DNA from 3 places in the Streptomyces sp. NPDC026246 genome. Region 3 is predicted to be linked to each of the others. Evidence: riboswitches for the same ligand, from Rfam matches in the RefSeq annotation. Region 3 holds a riboswitch; each other region holds the start of a gene.

Region 1 (9,761 bases), on a different contig from region 3:
CGCCGCCGGGTGCCCGGTGTCACGCTGGGCCCACGACTCGCTGAAGGGAAGCACCGCCATGATCACCACGGAGTACGCCCCCGGCTCCCCCTGCTGGCTCGACCTCGGAGCTCCGGACGTCCGGGCCGCCGCGTCCTTCTACAGCGCCGTGCTCGGGTGGGAGTACGAGTCCATGGGCGAGAGCGAGAACGGCGAGAACGGCGACAACATCGAGGGCGGGATGTTCAAGAAGGACGGCAAGGTCGTCGGCGGCCTCGGCAAGCTGACCGAGGAGGGCGCGCGCCCGGCGTGGATGCTGTACTACAGCGTGCCCGACGCGGACGCCACGACCGAGGCCGTGCGGCAGGCGGGCGGTACCGTCCGGGTCGAGCCGATGGACCTCGACGAGTGGGGCCGCATGGCCCAGTACAGCGACCCTCTGGGCGGCCAGTTCGCCGTCTGGCAGCCGGGGACGACCGCCGGCCTGGATCTGGTGGACGAGCCGGGCTCGCTGTCCTGGGTCGAACTGTTCACGACCGACGCGGCGGCGGCCAGGGAGTTCTACGGCGGCCTGTTCGACTGGCAGTTCAGCGACATGCCGCTGCCCGGCGGCGCCGGCACGTACACCCTCATCACGCCGGCGGGCCTGCCGGAGGACCGGATGCACGGCGGGCTGATGGAGTTGGGTGCGCAGGACCTGACGCTGACGGACGGACGGCCGTACTGGCACCCGGTCTTCGCGGTCGAGGACTGCGACGCCGCGGCGGCCCGCGTCACGGAGAAGGGCGGCGAGGTGCAGATGGGACCGCAGAACATGGAGGGCGTCGGCAGGCTGGCCGTCTGCCTGGACCCTGCCGGGGCGGAGTTCGTACTGCTCGCACCGTCGGAGGACTGAACGGGCCACGCGGCCTGCTCCCTGTCCGGGGCCGTCGGGACGGGGCCACCACACTTCGCGCACCCGCCCCCCCCCCCCGGTGACCCGTGGGCCGGGCGACCGGTTCGGCCTGCGCCGGTCTCCGGCCGCCGGGCTGCCGCCGATCGCGGCGGGCTTCCGCCGCGGCGCCGCGGCCCGGGCCGTGGGGCGGACCGGCCCGGCCCGCCCTGCAGGGCTCTGCGGGTCGCGCGGGGCGGGCCGTCCGCCCCGTCGTGGAGGGGGCCCGCCGCCGGGGGACCGCGGGGGCGCGCGGCGCCAGTATCCTGGGGCGGCTGCGGCAGCCCTCAGCAATCCCCGCGCATGCGCGGGGAGTTCGGCCTGCGGCGACGGACCTTCCCCTGAGCGTGAGACGAGGACGAGTGCTGCTAGCGGGCCGCTACCGGCTGGATGTGGAGATCGGGCGCGGTGGAATGGGAGAGGTCTGGCGCGCGTACGACGAGACGCTCGCCAGAGCGGTGGCCGTCAAGCTGCTGCTGCCCCAGGACACCGACGCCACGGCGACCTCGCGGTTCCGGCTGGAGGCCCAGACCGCCGGGCGCCTGAACCACCCCCACGTGGTCGGCGTGCTGGACTTCGGCGAGTTCGACAACCGGCTCTACCTGGTGATGGAGCTGGTCGACGGCGACAGTCTCTCCCAGGTGCTCGCCACGTCGGGCGCGCTGCCCGCCGAGCGCGTGGCCGTCCTGGCGGCACAGGCCTCCGCCGGCCTCGCCGCCGCGCACGCCCAGGGCATCGTGCACCGGGACGTGAAGCCCGCCAACCTGCTGCTCGACGCCCGCGGCACCCTGAAGATCGGCGACTTCGGCATCGCGCGCTTCCTCGACGACCCCGGCGCCGCGCTCACCGCCACCGGCCAGATCGTCGGTACGGGGATGTACCTCGCCCCCGAGCGCGCCCTGGGCAAACCCGCCGGCCCCGCCTCGGACATGTACTCGCTGGGCTGCGTGCTCTACCAGCTCCTCAGCGGCCGCCCCCCGTTCGAGGCGGACAGCGCCGTCGCCCTGCTCCACCAGCACCTCGACGCCGTTCCGGTGCCGCCCCGCGAGCTGGGCGTCTCCGGTCTGCCGCCGGCGTTCGAGAACTACCTGCTGGGCCTGCTGGCCAAGCAGCCCGAGGACCGGCCCACCGCGCAGCAGGCGGCCGAGTGGTTCGCGGGCGGCGCCTGGCGGGGGCTGCCCGAGCCGCTGCCGGAGATGTCATCGCCCGTACGGCCCCGGCCCCGGCCCGCGCCGGCCGCTCACGGCACCTATCAGGGCGCGGAGACGAGCAGCCCGACCACGTACGCGCTGCCCGCGGCACCCGGGTCCCGCAGCGCGGCCCGCGCGGCGCAGGCGGGGCGTCCCGGGCGCGGCGGGCGGCGCGGCGGCGGGAGCGGAAACCGTTCCAAGGCCGTCGCCGCGGTCGCGGCCGCGGCGCTGTTCGTCGCCGCGATGCTCATCGGCATGCAGTGGTTCTCGCCGGACGACACCGCCACGGAGGGCACCGACCCGGGCCCCTCGCCCACCGCGAGCACCCCCGCCGCCGGGACGGGTTCCGGCTCGGCGTCCGGATCGCGGCCGGACTCCGGCCCGGCCGCCGCCACGCCGGCCACCGGGACGGTGGCCGATGTCACCCCGCCCGGCACGGCGCCGGCCGAGCAGGTTCCCGCCTCTCCGACTGCCGCGGGCACCGCAGCCCCACCGGACGCGGGCGCCGAGCCACCGGCGGAGGCGGAGCAGCCGGAGCAGGAGCAACTGCCCGGGCCGCAAGGGGACGGTGAGGGCGAGGACGGCGGGGACGAGGGCGACGACTGAACCCTCCAGGCGTTCCCTCGGCGGAGCCCCAGGTGCGCCGGTGTGCGAGGGGGCGCCCCTCGCGCGCCCCCCGGGTGCGGGTTGTGCTCGTCCTGATCCGGGCCTTATTGTCACCTGGCCTTGGTGAACGGGAAATCCGGTGTGATGCCGGTGCGGCCCTCGCCACTGTGAATCGGGAAGTCCGGCTCCGGCCCTCGCGGGCAGCCACTGGGTCCTTGTGACCCGGGAAGGCGGAGTCCGGGCGGTGGTACCCGTCAGCCAGGAGACCGGCCAAGGCGCGTCAACCATCCACGAGGTGCTGGAGAGGGTCTGCTGAGCCATGCACATAGCCGAGGGTTTCCTTCCTCCGGCGCACGCGGTCGCCTGGGGCGTCGCGTCGGCGCCGTTCGTCGTCCACGGGGTCCGGTCACTCACCCGTGAGGTGCGCGAGCACCCGGAGAGCACGCTGCTCCTCGGCGCCTCCGGCGCCTTCACGTTCGTCCTGTCCGCGCTGAAACTGCCGTCCGTCACGGGCAGTTGCTCCCACCCGACCGGCACGGGCCTGGGGGCCATCCTGTTCCGGCCGCCCGTCATGGCCGTGCTCGGCACCATCACCCTGCTGTTCCAGGCGCTGCTGCTCGCCCACGGCGGTCTGACCACGCTGGGCGCCAACGTCTTCTCCATGGCGATCGTCGGGCCCTGGGCCGGGTACGCCGTGTACAAGCTGCTGCGGCGGTTGGACGTGCCGCTGATGGTGACGGTGTTCTGCGGCGCGTTCGTCGCCGACCTGTCCACCTACTGCGTCACCAGCGTGCAGCTGGCGCTCGCCTTCCCCGACCCGGGCAGCGGTTTCCTGGGCGCGCTCGGCAAGTTCGGCTCCATCTTCGCGGTCACCCAGATCCCGCTCGCGGTGAGCGAGGGACTGCTGACGGTCCTCGTGATGCGGCTGCTGGTGCAGTCCAGCAAGGGCGAGCTGACCCGGCTCGGCGTGCTGCTCACCGCCCGGCAGACGCGTGACGAGACCGAGGCGGTGGCCCGATGAGCCGGAATACGAAGATCAATCTGCTGCTGCTGTTCGTCGTGGCGGCGCTCGCCGTGCTGCCGCTCGTGCTCGGCCTCGGCGACCACAAGGAGGAGCCCTTCGCGGGCGCCGACGGTGAGGCCGAGACGGCGATCACCGAGATCGAGCCCGACTACGAGCCGTGGTTCTCCCCGCTGTACGAACCGCCGTCCGGGGAGATCGAGTCGGCCCTGTTCTCCCTGCAGGCCGCGCTCGGCGCCGGTGTCCTGGCCTACTACTTCGGTCTGCGCCGCGGACGCCGGCAGGGCGAGCAGCGGGCGCTGGAGCGGGAGGCGGCGGCCGCTCCCCCGGCCGCCGGAGAGTCCGTCACCGCGAAGGACTGAGTCCGGGTGCTGCCGATCGACGCGGCGGCGCACAGCAGCCGCTGGCGCCACCGTCACCCCGTGGACAAGGCCGTGCTCGGGCTGGGTCTGACCGTGCTGGCCGTCTGCCTGCCGCCCTGGCCGGGCGCGGCCCTGGTGCTCGTCACCGCGGTCGTGGTCCTGCTCGGTCCGGCCGGTGTGCCCGGGCGGCGCCTGTGGCGGGCCTACCGGGTGCCGCTGGGCTTCTGCGCGACCGGCGCGCTGACCCTGCTGGTGCAGGTCGGCGGGCCGGGCGGGTTCGTCTCCCTCGCCGCCGACGGTCCGGCGCGGGCCGGGGAGTTGATGCTGCGCACCTCCGCGGCCTCGCTCGGCGTACTGCTGTTCGCCTTCACCACGCCCCTGTCCGACCTGCTGCCGCGCCTGGTGCGCGCGGGGGTCCCGGCTCCCGTGGTGGACGTGGCGCTGGTGACGTACCGGATGAGCTTCCTGCTGCTGGACTCCGTGCGCCGCATCCGGCAGGCGCAGGCGGCCAGGCTCGGTCACACCGGCCGCCGCGCCGAGTGGCGGTCCCTGGCCGGTCTCGGTGCCACGGCGTTCGTGCGGGCCTTCGACCGGGCCTCCCGCCTCCAGGCCGGCCTGGCCGGGCGGGGCTACGACGGCACGCTGCGCGTCCTGGTCCCCGAAGCGCGCGTCTCCCTCCGTTTCACGGCCGTCAGTTGCCTGCTGCTCGCGGCGCTGGCCGCCGCCACCTTCCTCCTGGAAAGGCCGCCGCTGTGAGCGAGCCCGCCCTCGTCGCCCTGCGGGGCGCGTCCTTCGCCTACGAGGACGGCCCGGCCGTGCTCAGCGGTCTGGACTTCACCATCACGGAGGGCCGTGCACTCGCCCTGCTCGGCCGCAACGGCAGCGGCAAGACGACGTTGATGCGGCTGCTGAGCGGGGGACTGCGCCCGCGTCAGGGCGCGTTGTCGCTCGACGGGCGGGTGGTGACGTACGACCGCAAGGGGCTGACCCGGTTGCGGACGACGGTGCAGCTCGTGGTGCAGGACCCGGACGACCAGCTGTTCGCGGCCTCCGTGGAGCAGGACGTGTCGTTCGGGCCGCTGAACCTCGGTCTGCCGGACGGGCAGGTGCGCGAGCGGGTGGCGGAGGCGCTGGCGGCCCTGGACATCACCGCCCTGGCCGACCGGCCCACGCACCTGCTGTCCTACGGCCAGCGCAAACGGACCGCCATCGCGGGCGCCGTCGCCATGCGCCCGCGTGTGCTGATCCTGGACGAGCCGACGGCCGGACTCGACCCGGAGGGCCAGGAACGGCTGCTCACCACCCTGGACGGACTCCGCGCGAACGGCACCACCGTGGTGATGGCCACCCACGACGTCGACCTCGCCCTGCGCTGGGCCGACGACGCGGCGCTGCTCACCCCGTCCGGCGTGCGCACCGGGCCGGCCCCGGTGGCCCTGGCGCGCACCGACCTGCTGCACGCGGCGGGACTGCGGCTGCCGTGGGGCGCCGCGGCCGCGCAACTGCTGCGCGCCCACGGCCTGGTGACCGGTTCGGAGCCCTGCCCCCGCACGCCGGAGGAGCTCGCGGCCCTGGTCGCCGGACGGGCGGGTGCCGTGCCGGAGGGCTCGCCGGTTCAGTCGACGTAGGACTGCAAGGGGCCGCGGCGGCGGACGTCGAGGGTCGCGCAGTGGAACGAGCCGCCGAACGGGGCGTGGTGCAGCAGGTCGCACGGGATCGGCTCTGACACGGGCGAGGCGGGTCGTTCCTCCGGCCGGGGCGGAGTCGGCCGGGTGGCGGGCGTCCTCGTCGGCCGCGGCCGGTAGGTGCTGGGGGTTCCATGACGGCCGTGGCTCACCGATCCCGTCCGGGTGGGTCTCGCGGTGCCGGAACGTGCCTCGTGCGTGAGGGGATCGCGGCAACGCGCCTCCGCGACCGCCTCGTCCCCGATTCGACTGCCCCGAAAGGCGCTTGTCCCTCCCCGCCGGACCGCACTACGTTCTCGGGGTGGATCTCTTCTCACCGTCCTGGACGGCGCTGCGCGGGGCGGTCGCCGCCCTCGACGACGAGGACTTCGGGCGTCCGTCCGGCTGCACGGGCTGGCTGGTGCGGGATCTGGTGTGCCATCTGGTCATCGACGCGCAGGACGTGCTCATCACCCTGGCGACCCCGTCGGACCGGGAGCCGACCCGGGACGCGCTGACGTACTGGGAGGTCTCCGCCGCGCCGCCCACCGGCGACGACCCCCTGGACGCGCTGACCGTCCGGCTGGCGTCCGCGTACGAGGATCCGCGCCTGCTCACGTTCCATCTGGACGACGTCGGCTCCGCCGCGGGCCGCGCCGCCCTGCTCGCGGATCCGGCCCAGCGGGTGGGCACCCGAGACGAGGTCCTCACCGTGGCGGACTACCTGTCGGCGTACGTGCTGGAGTGGACCCTGCACCACCTCGACCTGATCGCCTACGTGCCGCACGCGCCGCAACCGCCGGCGGCCGGGCTCCGCCGGGCGCGGGAGATGCTGGAGGAGATCGCCGGCGCGGCGTTCCCGGCGTCCCTGAGCGATGTGGACGCGCTGCTGATCGGCACCGGCAGGCGGGCCCCGACCGGGGCGGAGCAGGCCGCGCTGGCCGAGGAGGCGTCCCGTTTCCCGCTCCACCTGGGCTGAACCCCCTCCCCGGTGCCGCCCGCCGTCGTGGCTGATCCGGTGGGGTGGGACCATGGTCGGTATGGACATCCGCCGCAGGAACAATGTGAACGTCATCGGCCGGGCCGACGCCCCCGTGCTCCTCCTCGCGCACGGGTTCGGCTGCGACCAGAACATGTGGCGCCTGGTGCTGCCGGCCCTGGCCGAGCGGTACCGGGTGGTGCTGTTCGACTACGTGGGCTCCGGCGGATCGGATCTGTCGGCGTGGAGCGAGGAGCGCTACTCGTCGCTGGACGGCTACGCGCAGGACGTCGTGGACGTCTGCGAGGAGCTGGACCTGCGGGACGCGGTGTTCGTGGGGCACTCGGTCAGTTCCATGGTGGGTGTGCTGGCCGCCCGGTCCGCGCCGGAGCGCATCGGGGCCCTCGTGATGGTGACGCCGTCCCCCTGCTACATCGACGACGAGGGGTACCGCGGCGGTTTCAGCGCCGAGGACATCGAGGAACTCCTCGGTTCCCTGGAGGCCAACTACCTCGGCTGGTCGTCCGTCATGGCTCCGGTGATCATGGGCAACCCGGACCGGCCCGAGCTGGGCCAGGAGCTGACCAACAGCTTCTGCGCCACCGACCCCGACATCGCCCGGGTCTTCGCCCGGACGACCTTCATGACCGACAGCCGCGAGGACCTCGGCAGCGTGTCCGTGCCGACCCTCGTGCTGGAGTGCGACCAGGACGCGATCGCCCCCCGCGAGGTCGGGGCGTACGTGCACGCGGCGATCCCCTCGTCCCGTCTGGTCACCCTGGACGCCACGGGCCACTGCCCGCAGCTGAGCGCGCCGGAGGCGACCACCGGGGCGATCCTCGACTTCATGGAGTCACTGCGGTGATGTGCCGTACGAGCGGCGTGCCGGACCCCGCGGGGACCGGGGACGAGGCGAGCACCGACGCGGTCTTCACCGCCTTGCTGGAGGACAGCGCGGAAGATCTCTACGAGTCCGCCCCGTGCGGCTACCTGTCCACGATGATGGACGGCACCATCGCCAAGATCAACAACACGCTGCTGGACTGGCTGGGCCTGGACCGCGCGGAGGTCGTGGGGCGCAAGCGTTTCCCCGACCTGCTGACCGTGGGCGGCAAGCTGTACCACGAGACGCACTTCGCGCCGCTGCTGCGCATGCAGGGAGAGCTGCGCGGCATCGCCCTGGAGATGCGCCGCGCGGGCGGCGGACGGCTGCCGGTGCTGGTGTCGGCCGTGCTCAAGCGCGGGAGCGAGGGCGAGCCCCTGCTCATCCGCATCACCGTCTTCGACGCGTCCGACCGTCGCGCCTACGAAGAGGAACTGCTGCACCGCCGCAAGGAGGCCGAGCGCGCCCGCGCCGAGGCGGACGAGGCACGGCGCCAGGCCGAGGCGGACCGCGCCCGGCTCGCCGACGCACTGGCCGTGCTGCAGAAGTCCCTCGTGCCGGACTCGCTGCCCATGGTGCCCGGACTGGAGTCGGCCGTCCACTACCACACGGCTTCCCCGGACCAGCTGGGCGGCGACTTCTACGACCTGTTCCCGGTCGACGGCAACCGGTGGGCGTTCTTCCTGGGCGACGTGTGCGGCAAGGGCCCCGAGGCCGCCTCGCTCACCTCACTGACCCGCTACACGCTGCGGGCCGCCGCGCACCACGACCCCGAGCCCGCATCGGCCCTGGCCACGCTGAACGCCGTGCTGCACGAGCGGTACACGGCCGGTGGCGACCCCCGCTACTGCACCTGCATCTTCGGGATCGCCGAGCCCGGCGGCCCCGACGGTTCGGTGACCGTGCGCATCGCCTCCGGCGGCCACCCTTCGGCGCTCGTCCTGCGGGCCGGCGGCGGTGCCGAGTTCCTGCCCACCCCCGGCGGTCTGCTCGTCGGAGTGCTGCCCCGCGCGCCGATCGGCAGCGCCGAGACGGTGCTGGCCCCCGGCGACACCATGGTGCTCTACACCGACGGTCTCACCGAGGCCCGTCGCGGCACCGGCCGCGACGACCTGTACGGCGAGGACGCCCTGCACGCCTTCGCCGCCGAGCAGGCGCCCGCCTCGCCCCGCGAGCTGATCTCCGCGCTGACCGAACTGCTGCGGAGCTTCGGCGACGGGCTGGACGACGACACCGCCCTGCTCGCCCTCGGCGCCCCGGCGACCGGCGGCCCCGCCCGGACCAGCCCCGTCACGAAGCCCGCCTCATGAACGCGCTCACCATCAGTCACCGCGACACCGCGACCGGCCCCGCCGTCCGCGTGGCGGGCGACCTGGACTACGACCGGGCCCCCGAGCTGCGCCGCCGGATCGAGGAGCTCCCCCTCGCCGCCGGGCAGTGCCTCACCCTGGAGCTGTCCGGTCTCGACTTCTGCGACTCCTCCGGCATCACCGCCCTGCTGGCCGCCCGCCAGCACGCTCTGGCCGCCGGCGCCGACATCGTCCTGGCCGGCGTACCCGCCAACCTGATGCGCGTGCTCACCCTGGTCGGCCTGGACCGGGTCTTCACCCTGCGCCCCGAGGCCGAAGCGGCGTCCTGACGGCGGCGCGGGACCCGGCACGGGCGGCGGTTGCCGCGCCACCGGTCCCCGCCGACGCGCGCCCCGGTGCTCCCCGGACACCACCGCCCGGCCGGAAAAGGCTTGGACTGGGCGACCGCCCGCGCGGGACACTTCCGGACTCGACTCTCGATCCACACATCCGTTGCGGTGACGGCCCCTGCCCGCACACGCGTGGCGGGCGGCCGCAGAACGACACAGGGGTGGGATGGAAACGCCGGAAACACACAGGGTTTTACCGGGCAGGCGTTCGGTGCTCCTCGCACTGCGCCACTACGGACGGGAGCTGGCCAGGCTGCGCCGGTGGACGGCTCCCGCGATGCTGCTCATGGCGCTGGGCAACATCGGGATCCAGTACGTCGCGCCACTGATCGTCGCCAAGCTCGTCGGCGACCTCGCCGGTGCCGGGCACGTCTCCTTCGACTCCGCCCTCCCGTACGTCCTCGGCTTCGCCGGCGTCCTGCTGGTCGCGGAGGCGCTGTGGCGGGT
Region 2 (9,761 bases), on a different contig from region 3:
CCCGGCCGACGAGGCCGTGCCGCCTATTCGCGAAACCACGCGCACTGCTCCTGCTGTCGGTCCGACGGCCGGTCCGTGCGGACCGCCGAGTGGAGGGGAGGCGATGGGGGCGCCATCGCGGGCTCGAACATGCTATCGGCGAGGCGAGAGGGGCGTCAGTGGCCTGTGGAGGCGGTCAGGCGCTCCGCCAGCGTCGCGGCGAAGTCCTCGGCCCGGGCCAGCTGGACGCGCAGGTCCTCCACCTTCCGCCCAGCCGCCTGTTCGTAGCCGCGGAGCCGGTCAAGGAGTTCTTCGCGCGCCTCCGGGTCGAGATCCTCGCCGGAGTCGAGGCGGTCGGTGGCCTCCAGCAGGGCGCGCATCTCGTCGAGGGTGAACCCGAGCGGCTTCATGCGGCGGATGACCATGAGGCGGGCGACGTCGGCCTCGGTGTAGAGGCGGAATCCGCCCTGGGAGCGGGCGGAGGGGATGACCAGGCCGGTCTCCTCGTAGTGCCGGATGGTGCGCAGCGACAGCTCGGTCCGGGCGGCGACCTCGCCGATCTGCATGTGCTCGCCGATCCGCGTGCGCTCGCCGATCCCCATGTGCTCGCTGCTCACGCCGCGCCTTCCTCGTCTCTCGCCGGGCCGGCCCCGGTCCGGGAGGTCCCGCTCCGATCTCTACCCTAACGTCAGGGTAGAGTTGCCGGGGCGGGGCCGCCGGCTGTCCGCCGAGTCCGTTTCCGTCGCGTACTCGGTACGGCCGCGTACTCGGTACGGCCGCGTACTCGGTACCCAGGTCCTCATGGTGCGGGACGCCGTCCCGCCGCCGGGAGTTGCCTCGGGGTCGTCGGCTCGGTGACCGCGATGGTCGTCTTCGCCCGGCGCGTCGCCCGGTTCGCCGACGTCACGGCGGTCGCCGACCCCGACGGCGGCTCCGTCGTCTACCGGGTCACCGGTGAGCCGTTCTTCGCCTCCTCCAACGACCTCGTCGGCCGTTTCCGGTACGCCGCCGATCCCGACCGGGTCGTCATCGACCTGTCCGCCGCGCACATCTGGGACGCCTCGTCGGTGGCGGCACTGGACGCCGTCGAGACCAAGTACGCCCAGCACGGCAAGACGGTCGAGATCACCGGCCTGAACGAGGCCAGCGCCCGGATGCACCGCACGCTGAGCGGTGAGCTCACGGGCGGTCACTGAGCCGCCGCCCACCGCCTCGGCCGTCAGCGCCTCGGGGGTCTCCGCCGAGAGGTCGTTCGACGGCGGCGTACCGGGCTCCGGCTCCGGGCGCCGCCGCGCCTGACCTGGCTGGCGCCGAGCGCGACGGGCGCGGCGGGCGCGGCGGGGCGCCATCACCGCGCAGGAGCTTCACAGTTGCGGATTCACGGACATGGGACCGTCACACAGGGGCATTCGGATGTCGTCAAGAGTGAGGAGAGTGCGGCCCGTTCGGTCCGTGCAACCGACAACTGGGAGTATCCAATGGCGACTTACGGTGGTTCCTCTGCCGCGTCCGGATCGCGCACCAACGGCCTGGCCATCGCGAGCCTGTGCTGCGGCATCGTCGGCCTGTTCTTCCTGAACATCATCCTGGGCCCGCTGGCCATCGTCTTCGGTGCCGTCGCCCGCCGCCAGGCGTCGGTCAAGAACGGCGCCGGCATGGCGAAGGCCGGCATCATCCTCGGTGTCGTCGACGTCGTCCTGTGGCTGATCCTGCTGGCGGTCGCCGCCAACAACGGCGGCTTCAGCTGGTACGTGGGCGGCTGACGCACCGCCCCGCAGACCCGGGGTTTCGCGGGCGGGCGCAGGCCGGGCACCGGCCGCCCCCCGCGCCACCCGGCAGCCGCGGTCACGGACGGACCGGACGGGTCCGTCAGTGGGCCGCGGCTGTCTTTTTTGCGCGCGAGAGCCCGCTGGCTCGACGGGTGGTACCCGGCGCTGGACGCGGTCGCCGTCCGACGCCTCCTCCTCCCGGCGGCGGCGCGGAGTCGGTCGCGGCCGGATACTGGCCGGGCGGCCCGGCTCGAACGGCCCGGGCCGCACGGTCGGTGGAGGAGGCGCGGTGGAGTGGGGAACCGGAGCGCTGGGGTTCGCGGCCGGTGTGGTGATCTCGCTGGTCACCGCACCCGTCGGGGTCTCCGGGGCGGTGTTCCTGCTGCCCGTGCAGCTCAGCGTGCTCGCCGTGCCGAGCCCGTCGGTCACGCCGACGAACCTGCTGTACAACGTCGTCGCCGGCCCCGGTGCGCTGCTGCGCTACCGCCGGGACGGGGTGCTCGGCGGTCCGCTCACCCGGCGGCTCGTCGCGGGGACCGTGCCGGGGGTGGTCCTCGGCGCGCTCGTCCGCGTCTTCGCGCTGCCCGGCCCGGTCGTCTTCCGGGTCCTGGTCGCCGTGCTGCTGCTCCCCCTCGGGCTGTGGCTCGTCGTGCGCACGCTGCGCCCGGCCCGCCGGCGCGGGCACGCGGAACCGTCCGGCCGGTCGGTGAGCGCGGTGGCCGTGGCGGTCGGCGTGGTCGGCGGCGTGTACGGCATCGGCGGCGGTTCCCTGCTGGGGCCGCTGCTGGTCGGCCGGGGCATGCCCGTGGCCCGGGTCGCCCCGGCGGCGCTCGCCGCGACCTTCGTGACCTCGCTGGTGGGCGCCGGTACGTACGCCCTGCTGTCGCTGACCGGTGGTCAGGACATCGCGCCCGACTGGCTGCTCGGGTTCGCCTGCGGGCTGGGCGGCCTGACCGGCGGCTACCTCGGCGCCCGCCTCCAGCCCCGCCTGCCCGAGCGGTTCCTGCGGCTCCTGCTCGGCACCCTCGCCGCGTCGGTCGGCGCGCTCTATGCGGTGCAGGCCGTGCGCTGACGCGCGCGGACCGCAGCTCGCCCGCGCTGCGCGGACGCGCGGCGCGGGCGACGGGGCTGCCGGTCGGGACGGTTCAGTCCTCGTCCTCCAGGTTGCCCTCGGTCTCCAGGTACACCTGGCGCAGCGCGTCCAGGACCGCCGGGTCCGGCTTCTCCCACATGCCGCGCGACTCCGCCTCCAGCAGCCGCTCGGCGATGCCGTGCAGCGCCCAGGGGTTGGCCTGCTGGAGGAACTCGCGGTTGGCCGGGTCCAGGACGTACGCCTCGGTGAGCTTGTCGTACATCCAGTCGGCGACCACGCCGGTCGTGGCGTCGTAGCCGAAGAGGTAGTCGACCGTGGCGGCGAGTTCGAAGGCGCCCTTGTAGCCGTGGCGGCGCATCGCCTCGATCCACTTGGGGTTGACGACCCGCGCGCGGAAGACGCGCGACGTCTCCTCGACGAGGGTGCGGGTGCGGACCGTCTCCGGCCGCGTGGAGTCGCCGATGTACGCCTCGGGCGCCGTACCGCGCAGGGCGCGGACCGTGGCGACCATGCCGCCGTGGTACTGGAAGTAGTCGTCGGAGTCGGCGATGTCGTGCTCGCGGGTGTCGGTGTTCTTCGCCGCGACCGCGATCCGCTTGTACGCCGTCTCCATCTCCTCCCGGGCCGGACGGCCGTCCAGTTCACGGCCGTAGGCGTACCCGCCCCAGACGGTGTACACCTCGGCGAGGTCGGCGTCGGTGCGCCAGTCGCGGGAGTCGATCAGCTGCAGCAGGCCCGCGCCGTAGGTGCCGGGGCGGGAGCCGAAGATGCGGGTGGTGGCGCGGCGTTCGTCGCCGTGGTCCGCGAGGTCGGCCTGGACGTGGGCGCGCACGTGGTTGGCCTCGGCCGGCTCGTCCAGCGAGGCGGCCAGCCGGACCGCGTCGTCCAGCAGGCCGACGGTGTGCGGGAACGCGTCGCGGAAGAAGCCGGAGATGCGCAGCGTGACGTCGATGCGCGGGCGGCCCAGTTCCTCGTACGGCACGGCCTCCAGGCCCGTGACCCGGCGGGAGGCGTCGTCCCAGACGGGGCGCACACCGAGCAGGGCGAGCGCCTCGGCCACGTCGTCGCCGGCGGTGCGCATCGCGCTGGTGCCCCAGAGGGACAGGCCGACGGACGTGGGCCACTCGCCGTTGTCGGTGCGGTAGCGCTCCAGGAGGGAGTCCGCGAGGGCCTGGCCGGTCTCCCACGCGAGGCGGGAGGGGACGGCCTTGGGGTCGACGGAGTAGAAGTTGCGGCCGGTCGGCAGGACGTTGACCAGGCCGCGCAGCGGGGAGCCGGACGGGCCCGCGGGGACGAAGCCGCCGTTCAGGGCGTGCACGGCGTGGTCGATCTCGCCGGTGGTGGCCGACAGGCGGGGGACGACCTCGTCGGCCGCGAACCGCAGGATGGCCGCGACCTGTTCGGCGCGCTCGGCGTCGACTCCGGCCGCCACCACCGCGGGTACGGCGGCCGGGTCCCAGTCCGCGTCCTCCATCGCCTGGACCAGGGCGCGGGCCTGCTCCTCCGCCTGGTCGGCGGTGGTGCGGGTCGCGGCGGACTCGTCCAGGCCGAGGGCCTCGCGCAGACCGGGCAGGGCGGTGGTGCCGCCCCAGATCTGGCGGGCGCGCAGAATGGCCAGGACGAGGTTGACGCGGTCGGCTCCGGCGGGCGGGTTGCCCAGCACGTGCAGGCCGTCGCGGATCTGGGCGTCCTTGACCTCGCACAGCCAGCCGTCGACGTGCAGCAGGAAGTCGTCGAAGCCGTCGTCGTCCGGGCGGTCCTCCAGGCCGAGGTCGTGGTCGAGGCGGGCGGCCTGGATGAGGGTCCAGATCTGGGCGCGGATCGCGGGGAGCTTGGCCGGGTCCATGGCGGAGATCTGGGCGTACTCGTCGAGGAGTTGCTCCAGGCGGGCGATGTCGCCGTAGGAGTCGGCGCGGGCCATGGGCGGCACGAGGTGGTCGACGAGGGTGGCGTGCACGCGGCGCTTGGCCTGGGTGCCCTCGCCCGGGTCGTTGACCAGGAACGGGTAGATCAGCGGGAGGTCGCCGAGGGCCGCGTCGGGGCCGCAGGCGGCGGACAGGCCGGCGTTCTTGCCGGGCAGCCACTCCAGGTTGCCGTGCTTGCCGAGGTGGATCATCGCGTCGGCGCCGAAGCCGCCGTCCTCGGCGCGGGCCGCGATCCAGCGGTAGGCGGCGAGGTAGTGGTGCGAGGGCGGCAGGTCCGGGTCGTGGTAGATGGCGATGGGGTTCTCGCCGAAGCCGCGCGGGGGCTGGATGAGGACGAGCAGGTTCCCGAACCGCAGCGCGGCCAGGACGATGTCGCCCTCGGGGTTGCTGCTGCGGTCGACGAACATCTCGCCGGGCGCCGGGCCCCAGTGCTCCTCGACCGCCGTGCGCAGCTCCTCGGGCAGCGTGGCGAACCAGCGGCGGTAGTCGGCGGCGGGGATGCGCACCGGGTTGCGGGCGAGCTGTTCCTCGGTGAGCCACTCCTGGTCGTGGCCCCCGGCCTCGATGAGCGCGCGGATCAGCTCGTCGCCGTCGCCGGAGACCAGGCCGGGGATGTCGGCGTCGCCGAAGTCGTAGCCCTCCGCCCGCAGCCGGCGCAGCAGCGCGACCGCGCTGGCGGGGGTGTCCAGGCCGACCGCGTTGCCGATGCGGGAGTGCTTGGTCGGGTAGGCGGACAGCACCAGCGCCAGGCGCTTGTCCGCGGCCGGGATGTGCCGCAGCCGGGCGTGGCGTACGGCGATGCCGGCGACGCGGGCCGCGCGCTCCGGGTCGGGCACGTAGGCGGGCAGGCCGTCGGCGTCGATCTCCTTGAAGGAGAACGGGACGGTGATGAGGCGGCCGTCGAACTCGGGGACGGCGATCTGGGTGGCCGCGTCGAGCGGGGAGACGCCCTCGTCGTTCTCCTCCCAGGCGGCGCGCGAGCCGGTCAGGCACAGGGCCTGCAGGATCGGCACGTCCAGGGCGGCGAGCGCGCCCGCGTCCCAGGACTCGTCGTCCCCGCCCGCGGAGGCGGCGGCCGGCTTGGTGCCGCCGGCGGCGAGGACGGTGGTGACGATGGCGTCGGCGGAGCGCAGCGCGTCGACCAGTTCGGGCTCGGGCGCCCGCAGGGACGCCACGTACAGCGGCAGGGCCCGGCCGCCCGCGTCCTCGATCGCCTCGCACAGGGCGCCGACGAACGCGGTGTTGCCGCTCATGTGGTGGGCGCGGTAGTAGAGCACGGCGACGGCCGGACCGTCGGTGGCGCGGGCCTCGCGCTCCAGCGGGCCCCAGGTGGGCGCGGCCGCCGGGGCCTCGAAGCCGTGGCCGGTGAGCAGGACCGTGTCGGACAGGAAGCGGGCGAGCTGCTCCAGGTTGGCCGGGCCGCCGTGCGCGAGGTAGGCGTGCGCCTCGGCGGCGATGCCGACGGGGACCGTGGAGGCGGCCATCAGCTGGGCGTCCGGGGCCTGTTCGCCGGTGAGGACGACCACCGGGCGGCCGTCGGCCAGGAGCAGGTCGAGGCCGTCCTGCCAGGCGCGGACGCCGCCGAGGAGGCGGACGACGACCAGGTCGACGCCGTCGAGGAGGCCGGGCAGGTCCTCCAGGGGCAGCCGGGCGGGGTTGGCGAAGCGGTAGGGCACCGGGCCGTTCGCCGCTCGGGCGCTGAGCAGGTCGGTGTCGGACGTCGACAGCAGGAGGATCATGCGGCGTCGGCCTTCCTCGGGGTGTCCGCGCCCCGGGTGGTGGTGTGGGGTCCCGGCTCCTGCGGAGGGGGGAGCCGGAAGAAGGGAGTTCCTGACTTGCCCGGGTTGTGGCCGGGTTCACAGTGGCGGGACCGCGCCGGATTCACACCGGGCTTCCTCCCCTGGTCGCCGTGGTGGCGGTGGTGACGGACCTGATGATCCGCCGACGAGCATAGTAAGGGGCGGGGGAAAAGGGCAGAGCGTACAGCCGGTGTGATGGTCGGTATGCTCGCCGCCATGTCCACGGCTGCCCCTCGTCCATCGCCCCAGGCCACAGCGGCCTCACGGGCCCGCGGTGACGCATGCCCGGGGACGCTGCGGCTGCACGACGCGGACGACGGGGCGCTGGCCCGGGTCCGGGTGCCCGGCGGGGTGCTCACCGTCGCGCAGGCCGGGGCCCTGGCGGAGGCGGCCGGACGGCTGGGCGACGGGGAGTTGCACCTCACCTCGCGCGGCAACGTGCAGCTGCGGGGCCTGCGGGAGGCGTGCGGCGCGGAGCTGGCCGGGCTGCTGGACGCGGCCGGGCTGCTGCCGTCCCACGCGCACGAGCGGGTGCGCAACGTCGTCGCCTCACCGCTGTCGGGACTGGACGGGCGGGGCCTGCGGGACGTGCGGCCCTGGCTGACGGAGCTGGACGCGGCGCTGTGCGCGAGCGCGTCCGCGACCGCGCTGTCGGGCCGCTTCCTGTTCGCCCTGGACGACGGGCGCGGGGACGTGGCCGGGCTGGGCGCCGACGTGACCGTGCGGGCGGTGCCCGGCGACGGGGCGCTGCTCGCGCCGGGTTCGGGCGACGACGTGCTGTACGTGTCCGGGGACGACGCGGCGCGCGCCGCGCTGCTCGCGGCGGAGGCCTTCGCCGAGGTCGTGCGCGAGAGCGGGGCCCGGGTGTGGCGGGTGGACGAACTGCCCGGCGGGCGGGGCGGGTTGCTGCGTGCGGTCCGCGACCGGCTGGCCGGGGCGGGCATCGGGGTCCGGGACGGGGTCCGGGAGGCCGCCGAGGGCGCGGGGCCGCCGCCGGGGGTCGTCGGGTCCGCCGTGTCCGTGCACGTCCCGCTCGGCCGTCTCACGGCCGCGCAGTGGCGGGAGTTGACGGAGGCCGCCGCCGGGGAGCTGCGGCTCACGCCGTGGCGGGGTGTGGTCGTGCCCACCCCCGGACCGGGCGACGCGGCCGCCGCGCTGTCCCGCCTGGCGGGCACCGGTCTGGTCACCGAGCCCGGCTCGCCCTGGCTGCGCGTGGGCGCGTGCATCGGCCGGCCCGGGTGCGCCAAGTCCCGGGCGGACGTACGGGCCGACGCCGCGCAGACGCTGGCCGCAGCCGGCCGGTCCGCCCTCCCCCTGTACTGGTCGGGCTGCGAACGCCGGTGCGGGCACCCGCCGGACGGCCGGATCGACGTGGTGGCCGCGCCCGGCGGCGGCTACGAGCTGTCCGCCGTCGCCCCCGGCCGGCCGGCGCGCACCGCCTCCCTGGACGACCCGTCCCACCTCGCCACCGCACTGGCGGCGATCACCCCATGAGCCGTATGCCGACGACCGAGAGCAGCGAGAACACCACCGTGACCACGTACGACTACGAGAAGGACGGGGCGGCCATCTACCGCCAGTCCTTCGCCACCATCCGCGCGGAGTCGGACCTCGCGGGACTGCCCGCCGACGTCAGCCAGGTCGCGGTCCGGATGATCCACGCCTGCGGCATGGTCGACCTGGTGCGGGACCTGGCCTACTCGCCTGCGGTGGTGGCCCGGGCCCGGGAGGCGCTGCGCGCCGGGGCGCCGATCCTCTGCGACGTGCAGATGGTGGCCAGCGGGGTGACCCGCAAGCGGCTGCCCGCCGGCAACGAGGTGCTGTGCACCCTGTCCGACCCGTCGGTCCCCGACCTGGCCGCGCGGCTCGGCACGACGCGCAGCGCCGCCGCGATGGAGCTGTGGCGGGACCGGCTGGAGGGCTCGGTCGTCGCCGTGGGCAACGCGCCCACCGCGCTGTTCCGGCTGCTGGAGATGATCGACGCGGGGGCGCCCCGGCCCGCCGCGGTCATCGGTGTCCCGGTCGGGTTCATCGGGGCCGCCGAGTCCAAGGACGCCCTGGCCGCACACCCGTCCGGCCTGGAGCACCTGGTCGTCCGGGGCCGTCGCGGAGGCAGCGCCATCGCCGCCGCCGCGCTCAACGCGATCGCGAGTGAGGAAGAGTGAGCGGGAAGCTGTACGGGGTGGGGCTCGGCCCCGGTGACCCGTCCCTGATGACCGTACGGGCCGTCGAGGTCATCGCCGGGGCGGACGTGATCGCGTATCACAGCGCCCGGCACGGGCGGTCCATCGCCCGCTCGATCGCGGCGAAGCACATCCGGGCCGACCACATCGAGGAGAAGCTGGTCTACCCGGTCACCACCGAGACGACCGACCATCCGGGCGGCTACCAGGGCGCCATGGACGACTTCTACGCGGAGGCGTCCGAGCGGCTCGCGGCCCATCTCGACGCCGGGCGCACGGTCGCGGTCCTCGCGGAGGGCGACCCGCTGTTCTACGGCTCCTACATGCACATGCACAAGCGGCTCGTGGACCGTTACGACACCGAGGTGATCCCCGGTGTCACCTCGGTGTCCGCCGCCGCGGCCCGGCTGGGCACGCCGCTGGCCGAGGGCGAGGAGGTGCTGACGATCCTGCCGGGCACGCTGCCCGAGGACGAGCTGACCGCCCGGCTCGCCGCGACGGACGTGGCGGTCGTGATGAAGCTCGGCCGCACCTTCCCCAAGGTCCGCCGCGCGCTGGAGAGTTCGGGACGGCTGGAGCAGACGCGGTACGTCGAGCGGGCCACCATGGGTGGGGAGCGGCTGGCCGAACTGGCCGACGTCGACCCGGAGTCGGTGCCGTACTTCTCGGTCGCGGTGCTGCCGAGCCAGGTGGACGCCGAGCCCGTCGCGCGGGAGCGGGGCGAGGTCGTGGTGGTGGGCACCGGGCCGGCCGGGCCGCTGTGGCTGACGCCGGAGTCGCGGGGTGCGCTCGCCGCCGCCGACGACCTCGTCGGCTACACCACCTATCTCGACCGGGTGCCGGTGCGGGCCGGGCAGCGGCGGCACGGCTCCGACAACCGGGTCGAGTCCGAGCGCGCCGAGTTCGCGCTGCAGCTCGCGCAGCGGGGGCGGCGGGTGGCCGTGGTCTCCGGTGGCGACCCGGGGGTCTTCGCGATGGCGACGGCGGTGCTGGAGGTCGCGTCGCAGAAGGAG
Region 3 (9,761 bases):
TACCCGTGATCATCGCCTGCTGACCCATGCCCGCCTCCACTCACGTCGTTGCCGATCCGCACCGTACGCCACGCCGTGGGGCGAAGATCACAGGCCCTCTCCCCCATGAGGGCTCGCCCGGCTGAGTACGGTGACTCCCGTGCCGAAGCGCAAGAACACGTTCTCATCCTGGCGGCGGGGCCTGACGCAGCGCGCCGTCCACGCGGGCTGGGCCTGGCTGCAGCGGACGGCCTCCGTCACCGCCGAGCACCCCGGCCGGTACCGCTTCGGCGCGATGGGAACGGGTACCAGGCTCGCCTTCCCGCTGGGCACGGTCTTCGGCGAGCCGTGGATCCGCCTCGGCTCGCACTGCATCATCGGCGAGCAGGTCACCCTCACCGCGGGCCTGATGCCCGACCTCGACCTCGGTCCCGACCCGATCCTGCGGATCGGCGACGGCGTGGTCCTGGGCCGCGGCAGCCACGTCATCGCGGACACGACGGTCACCATCGGCAGCGACTGCTACTTCGGCCCCTACGTCTACGTCACCTCCACGAACCACTCCTACGACGACCCGCACCAGCCGATCGGCAGGCAGTGGCCGCGCATGGAGCCGGTGGAGATAGGGCCGGGCTGCTGGATCGGCACGGGCGCGGTGATCCTGCCCGGCGCCCGGATCGGCCGGAACGTGGTGGTGGCGGCGGGCGCGGTCGTCCGGGGCGCGGTGCCGGACCACTCCGTCGTGGCGGGCGCGCCGGCCCGCGTCGTACGCCGCTGGACACCCGCCGACGGCTGGCAGCCGCCGCTGCGCACCCCGCCGCCGGTGCCCATCCCGGAGGGGGTCACGCCCGAGCAGCTGCGGGCGCTGCATGAGCTGGACGAGGAGGCCGCGGCCGCCCTCGCGGAGCTCGAACCGGGCTCCTGAGCCTCGGGGCGGCCCCCGCCGGCGTGCTCAGCCCGAGGCCAGCAGGACCGTACCGACCAGGGCCAGTCCGGCGCCCGCCGCCTGGACCGCCCGCAGCCGCTCGCGCAGCACGCCGCGCGCGGCCACCGCCGTCACCACCGGGTAGAGCGAGGCGAGCACGGCCGCCACCGTGACCGGACCCTGCTGGGCGGCGATCGAGTAGGTGCCGTTCGCGGCGACGTCCGCCAGGCCCACGAAGGCGAGGGCGGGCAGGGAGCGCCAGGGGAAGCCGTCCGCCGGAAGGGCGGGGGCGCCGCGCCGCACCGAGACGTACAGGGCCGCCCCGCCCGCGGCCACATTGGTCACCCGCTGCACGAACAGGGCGAGGAACAGACCGGTCAGGGTGTGCGACGCCTCGGCGATCAGGGCCATCACCGCGCCGAAGCCGAACGCCGCGAGGAGGGTCAGGGCGATGGCCTGGCGCTGCACGGGCGCGCCGCGGAACTGCGGCCCACCGGCGAGACAGATGCCGGCGACCGCGACGAGGATCCCGACGAACTGCAGCAGGCCGGGGCGTTCGCCCAGCACCAGTCCCACCCCCACGGGCACGGCGACGCCGATCGACCCCAGCGGCGAGACCACGCCCATCGGCCCGAGGGCCAGGGCTTTGTAGAAGGCCAGCATCGCCACCGGCCCGACCAGCCCGGCGGCCACGGCGAACCACAGCTGCGGCCCGGCCTCGCTCCAGCCGCCCGTGGCGACGACGACCGCGCCCAGGACGACGACCGCGATCGACTGCGAGACCACGACCACGGTGAGCGCGGGCGTGCGGCGGGTCAGCAGTCCGCCGCCGAAGTCGGCCAGGCCCCAGAGCAGGCTGGTGGCCAGGGCGAAGAGCGCTGTCATGGAACGGATGCCTCGCAGTACAGTTCAGTGAACGATCAGGTCAACCACACCATAGTGCAGCACGCTGCACTATGTCATACAGAATATTGGACGGAACGTGTCGGACCTCGACCTGCTGACCCAGTCCCTGGCGCGCAGCGTCAAGCACTGGCGCGCGGTGCGCGGCTTCACGCTGGACGTGCTCGCCGCCCGCGCGGGAGTCAGCCGCGGCATGCTCATCCAGATCGAGCAGGCCCGCACCAACCCCAGCCTGGGCACCGTCGTGAAGATCGGTGACGCGCTCGGCGTCAGCATCACCACCCTCCTCGACTACGAGCAGGGCCCGAACGTCCGCGTCGTCCCCGCCGAGCAGGCCGTCCGGCTGTGGCACACGGACGCCGGCAGCTACAACCGGCTGCTCGCCGGCACCGAGGCCCCCGGGCCGCTGGAGATGTGGGACTGGAGGCTGATGCCCGGGGAGAGCAGCCCCTCCGACCCGCACCCGGCCGGCACCACCGAACTGCTGCACGTCACGGCCGGAGAGCTGACCCTCACCGTCGACGGGGCCGAGCACCGGGTGCCCGCCGGCGCCAGCGTCCACTTCGAGGCCGGCGTCCCCCACACGTACGGCAACACCGGGGACGTGCCGATGGAGATGGTCATGGCCGTCTCGGTGCCGCCCGTCTCCTGAGACGCCCGGGCGGCGGTCCGTCCGGTGTTGTTAGCGTGCGGCCATGCGCGCACCCCTCGGACACTTCGACGACGCCCGGCCCGCCCCCGCCTGCCTCGACGAGCTGACCACCCCCGTCGCCGACGCCGTACGCCACTGGCGGGGCAGCGTCCCCGCCGACCAGATCGTCTACGTCGAGACCGACCCCGCCTGGGCCGACACCGCGACCTTCGTGGAGCACTACGGGCAGGACCTGCTGGAGCGCTCCGCGAACTGCGTGGTCGTCGCGGGCAAGCGCGGTGGGGAGACCACGCTCGCCGCGTGCGTCGTGCTGTCCACCACCCGGGTCGACGTCAACGGCGTGGTCCGCCGCCGACTGGGCGCCCGCAAGGCCTCGTTCGCCGCGACGGACACGGCGACCGGCGAGACCGGCATGGAGTACGGCGGCATCACCCCGATCGGGCTGCCCGCCGACTGGCCCGTCCTGGTGGACGCGGCCGTGGTCGACCTGCCCTACGTCCTGGTCGGCAGTGGCCGGCGCCGCGGCAAGCTGCTGGTCCCGGGCAAGGCCTTCGCCGAACTGCCGGGCGCGGTGGTCGTGGAGGGCCTCGGGGCTCCCGTTCAGTAGCGGGCTGCCGTGCCCAGGTACTGCTCGGCGAACGCGGCGGCCGCCACCGGCGAGGTGAACAGCCGGCGCAGCCGGGCGAGCGTGGTGCCCGCACGGAACGGGTCGCCCGCCGCGGTGCCGTGGAACACCTCGGACAGCCACTGCGAGAACTCCTGGTAGTCCCACACCCGCCGCGCACTCGCCGCCGCGTAGCCCGCCAGGCCGCTGTCGTCGCCCGTGGTGAGCCGGGCGGCCAGCGCGTCCCCGAGCAGGAAGGCGTCGTGCAGGGCGAGGTTCATGCCCTTGGCCGCGATCGGGGCGACGAGATGGGCGGCGTCCCCGGCGAGGTGGAGCCGCCCGAACGTCACCGGCTCGACCACGTGGTCGTGCATGTCCAGCACGCGCTTCTCGATCAGCGGTCCCTCCGTCAGCGGCGGGACGCCGGACGCCCCGAGCCGCTCCCGCAGCTCCGCCCAGACCCGCTCGTGCGGCCAGTTCCCGGGATCGTCGCCGGGCGGGCACTGGAGGTAGTAGCGGGTGACCTCGGGACTGCGGGGCATCTGGCCGGCGAAGCCGCGCTCGTGACAGCCGAACAGGACGCAGTCCGCGGACGGCGGGGCCTCGGCCAGCAGGGCCAGCCAGCCGATGCCGTAGTCGTGCCGGGCGACCCGCACCCGGTCCGGAGGCAGTGCGGCCCGGGTCGCGCCGCGCGCCCCGTCGCATCCGGCGATGAAGTCGCAGTGCACGACGACCCGTTCACCGCTGTCGGGGCAGAGGTAGGACACCGACGGGTGGCCGGTGTCGGCGTCGTGGACGCGGACGTCCCGGACGCCGAAGCGGATCCGGCCGGCGCGGACGTCGGCGTACTCGCGCACCAGGTCCGTCACCAGCAGCGGCTGCGGATAGACGAAGTGGTGAGCACCCGTCAACTCGCCGTAGGGGAAGCGGTAGCGTTCCCCGCCGAAGCGGAATTCGCAGGCGGTGTGCAACTCGGCGCGGTCCAGCAGGTTCCGCGCCAGACCCCGCTTCTCCAGGCCCCGCACGGCCCCTTCCTCGATGACCCCCGCCCGGGGCCGCCGCTCGATGAACGCGCGGGTCTCCGTCTCCAGCACCAGGCAGTCCACCGAGGCCGCCCGCAGGATGTTGCCGACGGTCAGCCCGGCGGGCCCGGCGCCCACGACGACGACCGGAAAGTGTTGCGGGGAAAGGGACTTGGGGCCGGAGGAGGCGTCGGTCATGCGGCTCATTATGGGGGCCGGCCCCGGCCGGCGGAACGGCCGAGGCCCCGGCCGCCCGCAGCCGGACGACGGCCCTCGTCACCGCCCCAGCAGGGGGATCTCGATGGCCGGGCAGCGGTCCATCACCATCTCCAGACCCGCCGCACGGGTCCGTTCGTACGCCGCCTCGTCGACGACGCCGAGCTGGAACCAGACACCCTTCGCGCCCTTGGCGACGGCCTCGTCCGCGACCGCGCCGGCCAGGTCGCTGTTCACGAAGACGTCCACGACGTCCACCTCGAAGGGGATGTCCGCAAGGCTCGCGTACCCCTGCTCGCCGTGCACCGTCTCCGCCTTCGGGTGCACCGGCACCACGCGCTTGCCGAAGCGCTGGAGCACCGCGGCCACGCCGTACGCGGCACGCTGCCGGTTCGACGACAGGCCCACCACGGCCCAGGTGTCGCCGAGCCCGGTGAGAATCCTGCGGACCGCTGCCTCGTCGCCGTACACCGGTGGCCTCCTCGGAATTCGCAAAAGAACTGTTCCCGGTCAACGACCCGGGCCGCCCGGTGATTCCCCCCACCCCCGTGATAGCTTGCCGAGGCCAGTCGAACCCATGTACGTGGGTCAGGGAATCCGGTGCGAATCCGGAACTGACGCGCAGCGGTGAGGGGGACGGGCGGGGCCTCGGCCACTGGACGCACCGCGTGTCCGGGAAGGCGCCCCGATCCGGACGAACCCGAGTCCGAAGACCTGCTGGCGGCCCCCGCGGCAGACGCGGCGGGGGAGCACCGTACGACCGGGCTCCGCGATCGAGCCCTCGACGACCGAGGACTGGTTCCCCGTGCCCCTCGCCCGACCCGCCCGCGCGGCCGTGCTGCTCGCCGTCTGCTCCCTGCTCCTCGCCGGTTGCGGCGGCACCGAACCCTCCGGCCGCGGTGACGGAAAGACGGCCGTCACGCTCGGCAACTGCGGTCACGAGGTCCGCGTGAAGACCCCGCCGCGGCACGCCGTCTCCCTCAACCAGGGCACCACCGAGATCCTGCTCTCCCTCGGTCTCGCCGACCGCCTCGCGGGCACGGCCACCTGGACCGACCCCGTGATGAAGGGGCTGGAGAAGGAGAACGCCGAGGTGCCGCGGCTCGCCGACGACAACCCCTCCTTCGAGCGGGTCCTGGACGCCGACCCCGACTTCGTCGCCGCCTCGTTCGTCTCCACCCTCGGCAAGGGCGGCGTCGCCACCCGGGAACAGTTCGAGAAACTCGGCGTCCCCACCTACGTCTCCCCGTCCGACTGCGCCGGCAAGGACAACAGCTCCGGCGGCGACGGCTCCCGCGACAAGCCCCTCGGCATCGGCACCGTCTACCGGGAAGTACGCGACCTGGCCACGGTGTTCGGCGAGCGGGAGCGCGGCGAGCGGCTCGTGGCCTCCCTGCAACGGCGGTTGGACAAGGCCACCGCGGGCCTCGACGCCTCCCGGGTCACCCTCCTGTACTGGTTCGCCAACTCCGACTCGCCCTACATGGCGGGCTGTTGCGGCGCGCCCGGCATCATCACCCGGGCCCTCGGCGCGAAGAACGTCTTCGACGACACCCATGACGAGTGGCCGCAGATCAACTGGGAGACCGTCGCCGACCGCGACCCGGACGTCCTCGTCATCGGCGACCTGACCCGGAAGTCGCAGACCGCCGAGTCGGCCGCGAAGAAGATCGCCTTCCTGGAGTCCAACCCGGTCACCCGGACCATGGACGCCGTCCGCCACCGGCGGTACGTGCTGCTCAGCGGGCAGGCCATGAACCCGACCATCCGCACGGTCGAGGGAGTGGAGCAGGTGGCCGCCGGGCTGCGCCGCTTCGGGCTGGCCGAGTGACCGCCCTGGATCCGGCCGCTCCCGGCGTCCGCCCTCGCCGCGCCGCCGGGCTCGCGCTGGGCGCGGCCGGAGCCCTGACCCTCGTGGTCTCGGTCGCCGCGGCCATCACGATCGGCCCCGCCGACATCGGCGTCGGGGACGTGTGGTCGGTCGTGGCCGCCCACCTCGGCCTCGGGGACTCCGGGCTGACGCCCGTGCGGGACGGCATCGTCTGGCAGCTGCGGCTGCCGCGCACCCTCCTCGCCGCCGTGTGCGGGGCCGGACTCGCCGTGTGCGGGGTGGTGATGCAGTCGCTGCTGCGCAACCCGCTTGCCGACCCGTTCGTGCTCGGGGTGTCCTCGGGTGCCTCGACGGGAGCGGTCGCGGTCGTCGTGCTGGGCGTCGGCGGAGGCGCCGTGTCGGTGTCCGCGGGCGCGTTCCTCGGCGCCCTCGTCTCCTTCGCCCTGGTGCTGCTGCTCAGCCACACCCTCGGCGGCACCACCGACCGGGTCGTCCTCGCGGGCGTGGCCGCCATGCAGCTGTTCTCCGCGCTGACCTCGTTCGTCGTCATGACCTCGGCCGACGCCGAGACGACCCGCGGCGTGCTGTTCTGGCTGCTCGGCTCGCTCGGCGGCGCGGGCTGGACCGACGTCCGGCTGTGCCTCGCCGCCCTGGCCGTCGCCCTGGTGGTGTGCCTCGGGTACGCCCGTACCCTCGACGCCTTCGCCTTCGGGCAGGACGCCGCCGCCGCCCTCGGGGTCTCCGTGGCCCGGACCCGCCTGGTGCTGCTGTGCGTCACGGCCCTGCTCACGGCCGCGCTGGTCAGCTCCGCCGGGGCCATCGGCTTCGTCGGGCTGGTCCTGCCGCACGCCGCCCGGGCCCTCACCGGCCCCGGCCACGTCCGGCTGCTGCCGGTCACGGCCCTGGCCGGAGCGGTGTTCCTGGTGTGGGTCGACACCCTCGCCCGGACGGTGCTGGATCCGCAGGAGGTCCCGGTGGGCGTGGTGACGTCGCTGGTCGGGGTGCCGGCGTTCGTGGCGGTGCTGTACCGGACACGGAGGGTGCGATGAGCGGGACGGAGGCGGCGACGGGAGGACCCGGCGCGCCCGCCCACGGCGGGCCCGCCGGGACGGGCGGCCCGGACGCGGGCAACGCAGCCCGGGCCACGCGGGCGGTGGGCGAGACCGGGCTGCGGGCCGAGCGGGTGAGCCGGCGGGCCGACGGGCGCCTTCTCGTCGACGGCGTCAGCCTGGCCCCCGAGGCCGGTTCCACCCTCGGCGTCCTCGGCCCCAACGGCTCCGGCAAGAGCACCCTGCTGCGGCTGCTCGCCGGGCTGCTCGCGCCGACCGCCGGGGTCGTCACCCTCGACGGCACCCCCCTGGGGGACCTGCCCCGCCGTGCCGTGGCCCGGCGTCTGGCCGTCGTCGCGCAGCAGTCGGACACCCAGGTCGAGTTGACGGTCGCGGACGTGGTCCGGCTCGGCCGCGTCCCGCACCGCCGGGCCTGGACGCCCGCCTCGGCGGACGACGAGCGGGCGGTCCGCGAGGCGTTGGAGCGCACCGGCCTGACCGACCGGGCCGCGCAGCCCTGGCACACCCTGTCGGGCGGGGAAGGGCAACGGGTGCAGATCGCCCGCGCGCTCGCGCAGGAACCCCGCGAGCTCCTCCTGGACGAGCCGACCAACCACCTGGACATCCACCACCAGCTCGACCTGCTCGACCTCGTCACCGCGCTGCCCGTCACGACCGTCGTCGCCCTGCACGACCTCAACCTCGCGGCGATGTACTGCGACCGGGTCGTGGTGCTGCGCGCGGGGCGCGTGGTGGCCGGCGGCACACCGGCCGAGGTGCTCACGGCGGACCTGATCGCCGAGGTGTACGGGGTGCGGGCGGACGTCCGCCACGACGGCCCCGGCGGACGGCCCCACGTCCGGTTCCTCGGCACCCTGGAGCCGGCCCCGCGCACACCGCCGGGGCCGTGACGGCCGAAACGCCGTCCGGAACACGTCGCACGGCGCCGCCCCCCGGCCTAGGCTCGCCCTGTGCTGCGCATCATCGACGCCCGTACCGGCGAGCAGGCCGACGCCGCCCCGGCCCACCGCGGACCGACCCTGGTCCAGGCGCACGCCGCCGGCGCCGGTCTGACGGACCTGCGCGTCCTGCTCGTGGCCGATCTGCTCGTCCGGGCCCTGGAGATCAGGGGCTCCGTGGCGTCGGCATGGCTCGACGGCGGGCCGTTCCAGCCGAAGCTGCGGGCCGGGGCCGCCGCGCTCGGCATGCGGCCCTTCGAGTCCGGCCCCGCCGCGAGCCTCGACAACACCCGGATCGTCCATGTCGCCGCCGAGGGCGGTTGCGCGCCGGACGGGCCGCGCATCGCGGTGGCACCGGCGAGCGGCCCCGGCCCGGCGGACCTCCCCGACCCCGCCGCCCTGCGCCTGGCCCTGCTGACCCGGCACCACGGCACCCCCGCCCGGCTGGGGCCGGCCGCTGTCGAGGAGGCCGCCGCCACGCTCACGCGCTGGCGCGACACGGTCGCCCGCTGGGCCCGCAGCCCCTCGCGCCCGGTCCCCGAGGACGTGCGCCGGCGGCTGCGCGAGGCCTGGGAGAACGACCTCGGCCTCCCCGCGGTGCTGGACGAACTGCGCCGGGTGGAGACCGGGCCCGAGGTGCCGGACGGTGCCCGCTTCGAGACCTACGCCCACGCCGACCGCCTCCTCGGCCTCGACCTCACCGCCGGCCTGGGATCCTCCTCGTGATCGACCGTGCGGGGGGAGGCCCGCTGCGCCGCCTGGTGCTGCTGCGGCACGCCAAGTCCGCCTGGCCCGTGGACGCCGCCGACCACGAACGCCCCCTCGCGCCGCGCGGCCGCCGGGACGCCCCCGCCGCCGGGCGTGCCCTGGCCGAGGCGGACTGCCTCCCCGACCTCGCGCTGTGCTCCTCCGCCCTGCGCGCCCGCGAGACGTGGGACCTGGCCGCCGCCCAATGGGGCACACCACCTCCCGTCCGGCACGACCGGCGGTTGTACGCCGCCGGACCCCAGGGCCTGCTGAACGTGATCCACGAGGTGTCCGCAGAGGTCGAGACGCTGCTGCTGATCGGGCACAACCCCGGACTGGAGGAACTGGTCCTGGCCCTCGCCGGGGACGGCCTGGACGACACCCTGGAGCGGGTCCGCACGAAGTTCCCGACCGCGGCGATCGCCGTCCTGTCCTGGCGCGGCACGGCCTGGCACGCCCTCGACCCCGGGAGGGCGCTGCTCACCTCGGTGACCGTCGCCCGGGGCGACAGGAAGCACCGCGGGCCGCACGCATAGGCTGGCCGGATGCAGGACGAATACCGCACGGTCGCCCGCGCGGCCGTGCACGAGACCGAGGTCAACCGCTCCCGCTTCCTGTGCGCCCTCGCCCCGGCGGCCACCGAGCAGGAGGCCCAGGAGTTCATCGCCGCGGTCCGCAAGGAGCACGCCGACGCCAACCACAACTGCTGGGCCTACGTCATCGGCGCCGACGCCTCGGTGCAGAAGGCGAGCGACGACGGCGAGCCCGGCGGCACCGCCGGCGTCCCCATGCTCCAGATGCTCCTGCGCCGCGACATGCGCTACGTCGTCGCCGTCGTCACCCGCTACTTCGGTGGCGTCAAGCTCGGCGCCGG

Evidence for each region. Region 3 has a riboswitch for cobalamin ahead of ACZ4M5_RS14235 (ABC transporter substrate-binding protein). Riboswitches for the same ligand answer to the same signal wherever they lie in the genome.
Region 1: another riboswitch for cobalamin. It lies ahead of ACZ4M5_RS03625 (energy-coupling factor ABC transporter permease); the one in region 3 lies ahead of ACZ4M5_RS14235 (ABC transporter substrate-binding protein).
Region 2: another riboswitch for cobalamin. It lies ahead of cobN (cobaltochelatase subunit CobN); the one in region 3 lies ahead of ACZ4M5_RS14235 (ABC transporter substrate-binding protein).

What each region holds. Positions count from the first base shown of each region.
Region 1 covers NZ_JBVHPJ010000001.1:831,716-841,476, reverse strand. Annotated here, with positions in the region: gene ACZ4M5_RS03635 (VOC family protein) at 59-874, shown strand; gene ACZ4M5_RS03630 (serine/threonine-protein kinase) at 1,258-2,706, shown strand; cobalamin riboswitch at 2,811-2,995, shown strand; gene ACZ4M5_RS03625 (energy-coupling factor ABC transporter permease) at 3,026-3,727, shown strand; gene ACZ4M5_RS03620 (energy-coupling factor ABC transporter substrate-binding protein) at 3,724-4,089, shown strand; gene cbiQ (cobalt ECF transporter T component CbiQ) at 4,096-4,845, shown strand; gene ACZ4M5_RS03610 (energy-coupling factor ABC transporter ATP-binding protein) at 4,842-5,717, shown strand; gene ACZ4M5_RS03605 (maleylpyruvate isomerase N-terminal domain-containing protein) at 6,076-6,732, shown strand; gene ACZ4M5_RS03600 (alpha/beta fold hydrolase) at 6,794-7,597, shown strand; gene ACZ4M5_RS03595 (PP2C family protein-serine/threonine phosphatase) at 7,597-8,925, shown strand; gene ACZ4M5_RS03590 (STAS domain-containing protein) at 8,922-9,254, shown strand; gene ACZ4M5_RS03585 (ABC transporter ATP-binding protein) at 9,481-9,761, shown strand, end outside.
Region 2 covers NZ_JBVHPJ010000008.1:288,733-298,493, forward strand. Annotated here, with positions in the region: gene ACZ4M5_RS21895 (MerR family transcriptional regulator) at 156-545, opposite strand; partial or broken gene ACZ4M5_RS21900 (STAS domain-containing protein) at 822-1,175, shown strand; gene ACZ4M5_RS21905 (DUF4190 domain-containing protein) at 1,458-1,742, shown strand; gene ACZ4M5_RS21910 (TSUP family transporter) at 2,038-2,820, shown strand; gene cobN (cobaltochelatase subunit CobN) at 2,894-6,505, opposite strand; cobalamin riboswitch at 6,571-6,705, opposite strand; gene cobG (precorrin-3B synthase) at 6,770-8,059, shown strand; gene ACZ4M5_RS21925 (precorrin-8X methylmutase) at 8,056-8,730, shown strand; gene ACZ4M5_RS21930 (precorrin-2 C(20)-methyltransferase) at 8,727-9,761, shown strand, end outside.
Region 3 covers NZ_JBVHPJ010000004.1:496,443-506,203, reverse strand. Annotated here, with positions in the region: gene ACZ4M5_RS14270 (gamma carbonic anhydrase family protein) at 1-28, opposite strand, end outside; gene ACZ4M5_RS14265 (acyltransferase) at 140-904, shown strand; gene ACZ4M5_RS14260 (EamA family transporter) at 932-1,789, opposite strand; gene ACZ4M5_RS14255 (XRE family transcriptional regulator) at 1,887-2,459, shown strand; gene ACZ4M5_RS14250 (YbaK/EbsC family protein) at 2,503-3,066, shown strand; gene ACZ4M5_RS14245 (4-hydroxybenzoate 3-monooxygenase) at 3,060-4,283, opposite strand; gene ACZ4M5_RS14240 (CoA-binding protein) at 4,362-4,772, opposite strand; cobalamin riboswitch at 4,851-5,037, shown strand; gene ACZ4M5_RS14235 (ABC transporter substrate-binding protein) at 5,107-6,132, shown strand; gene ACZ4M5_RS14230 (FecCD family ABC transporter permease) at 6,129-7,181, shown strand; gene ACZ4M5_RS14225 (ABC transporter ATP-binding protein) at 7,178-8,092, shown strand; gene ACZ4M5_RS14220 (hypothetical protein) at 8,153-8,866, shown strand; gene ACZ4M5_RS14215 (SixA phosphatase family protein) at 8,863-9,423, shown strand; gene ACZ4M5_RS14210 (YigZ family protein) at 9,433-9,761, shown strand, end outside.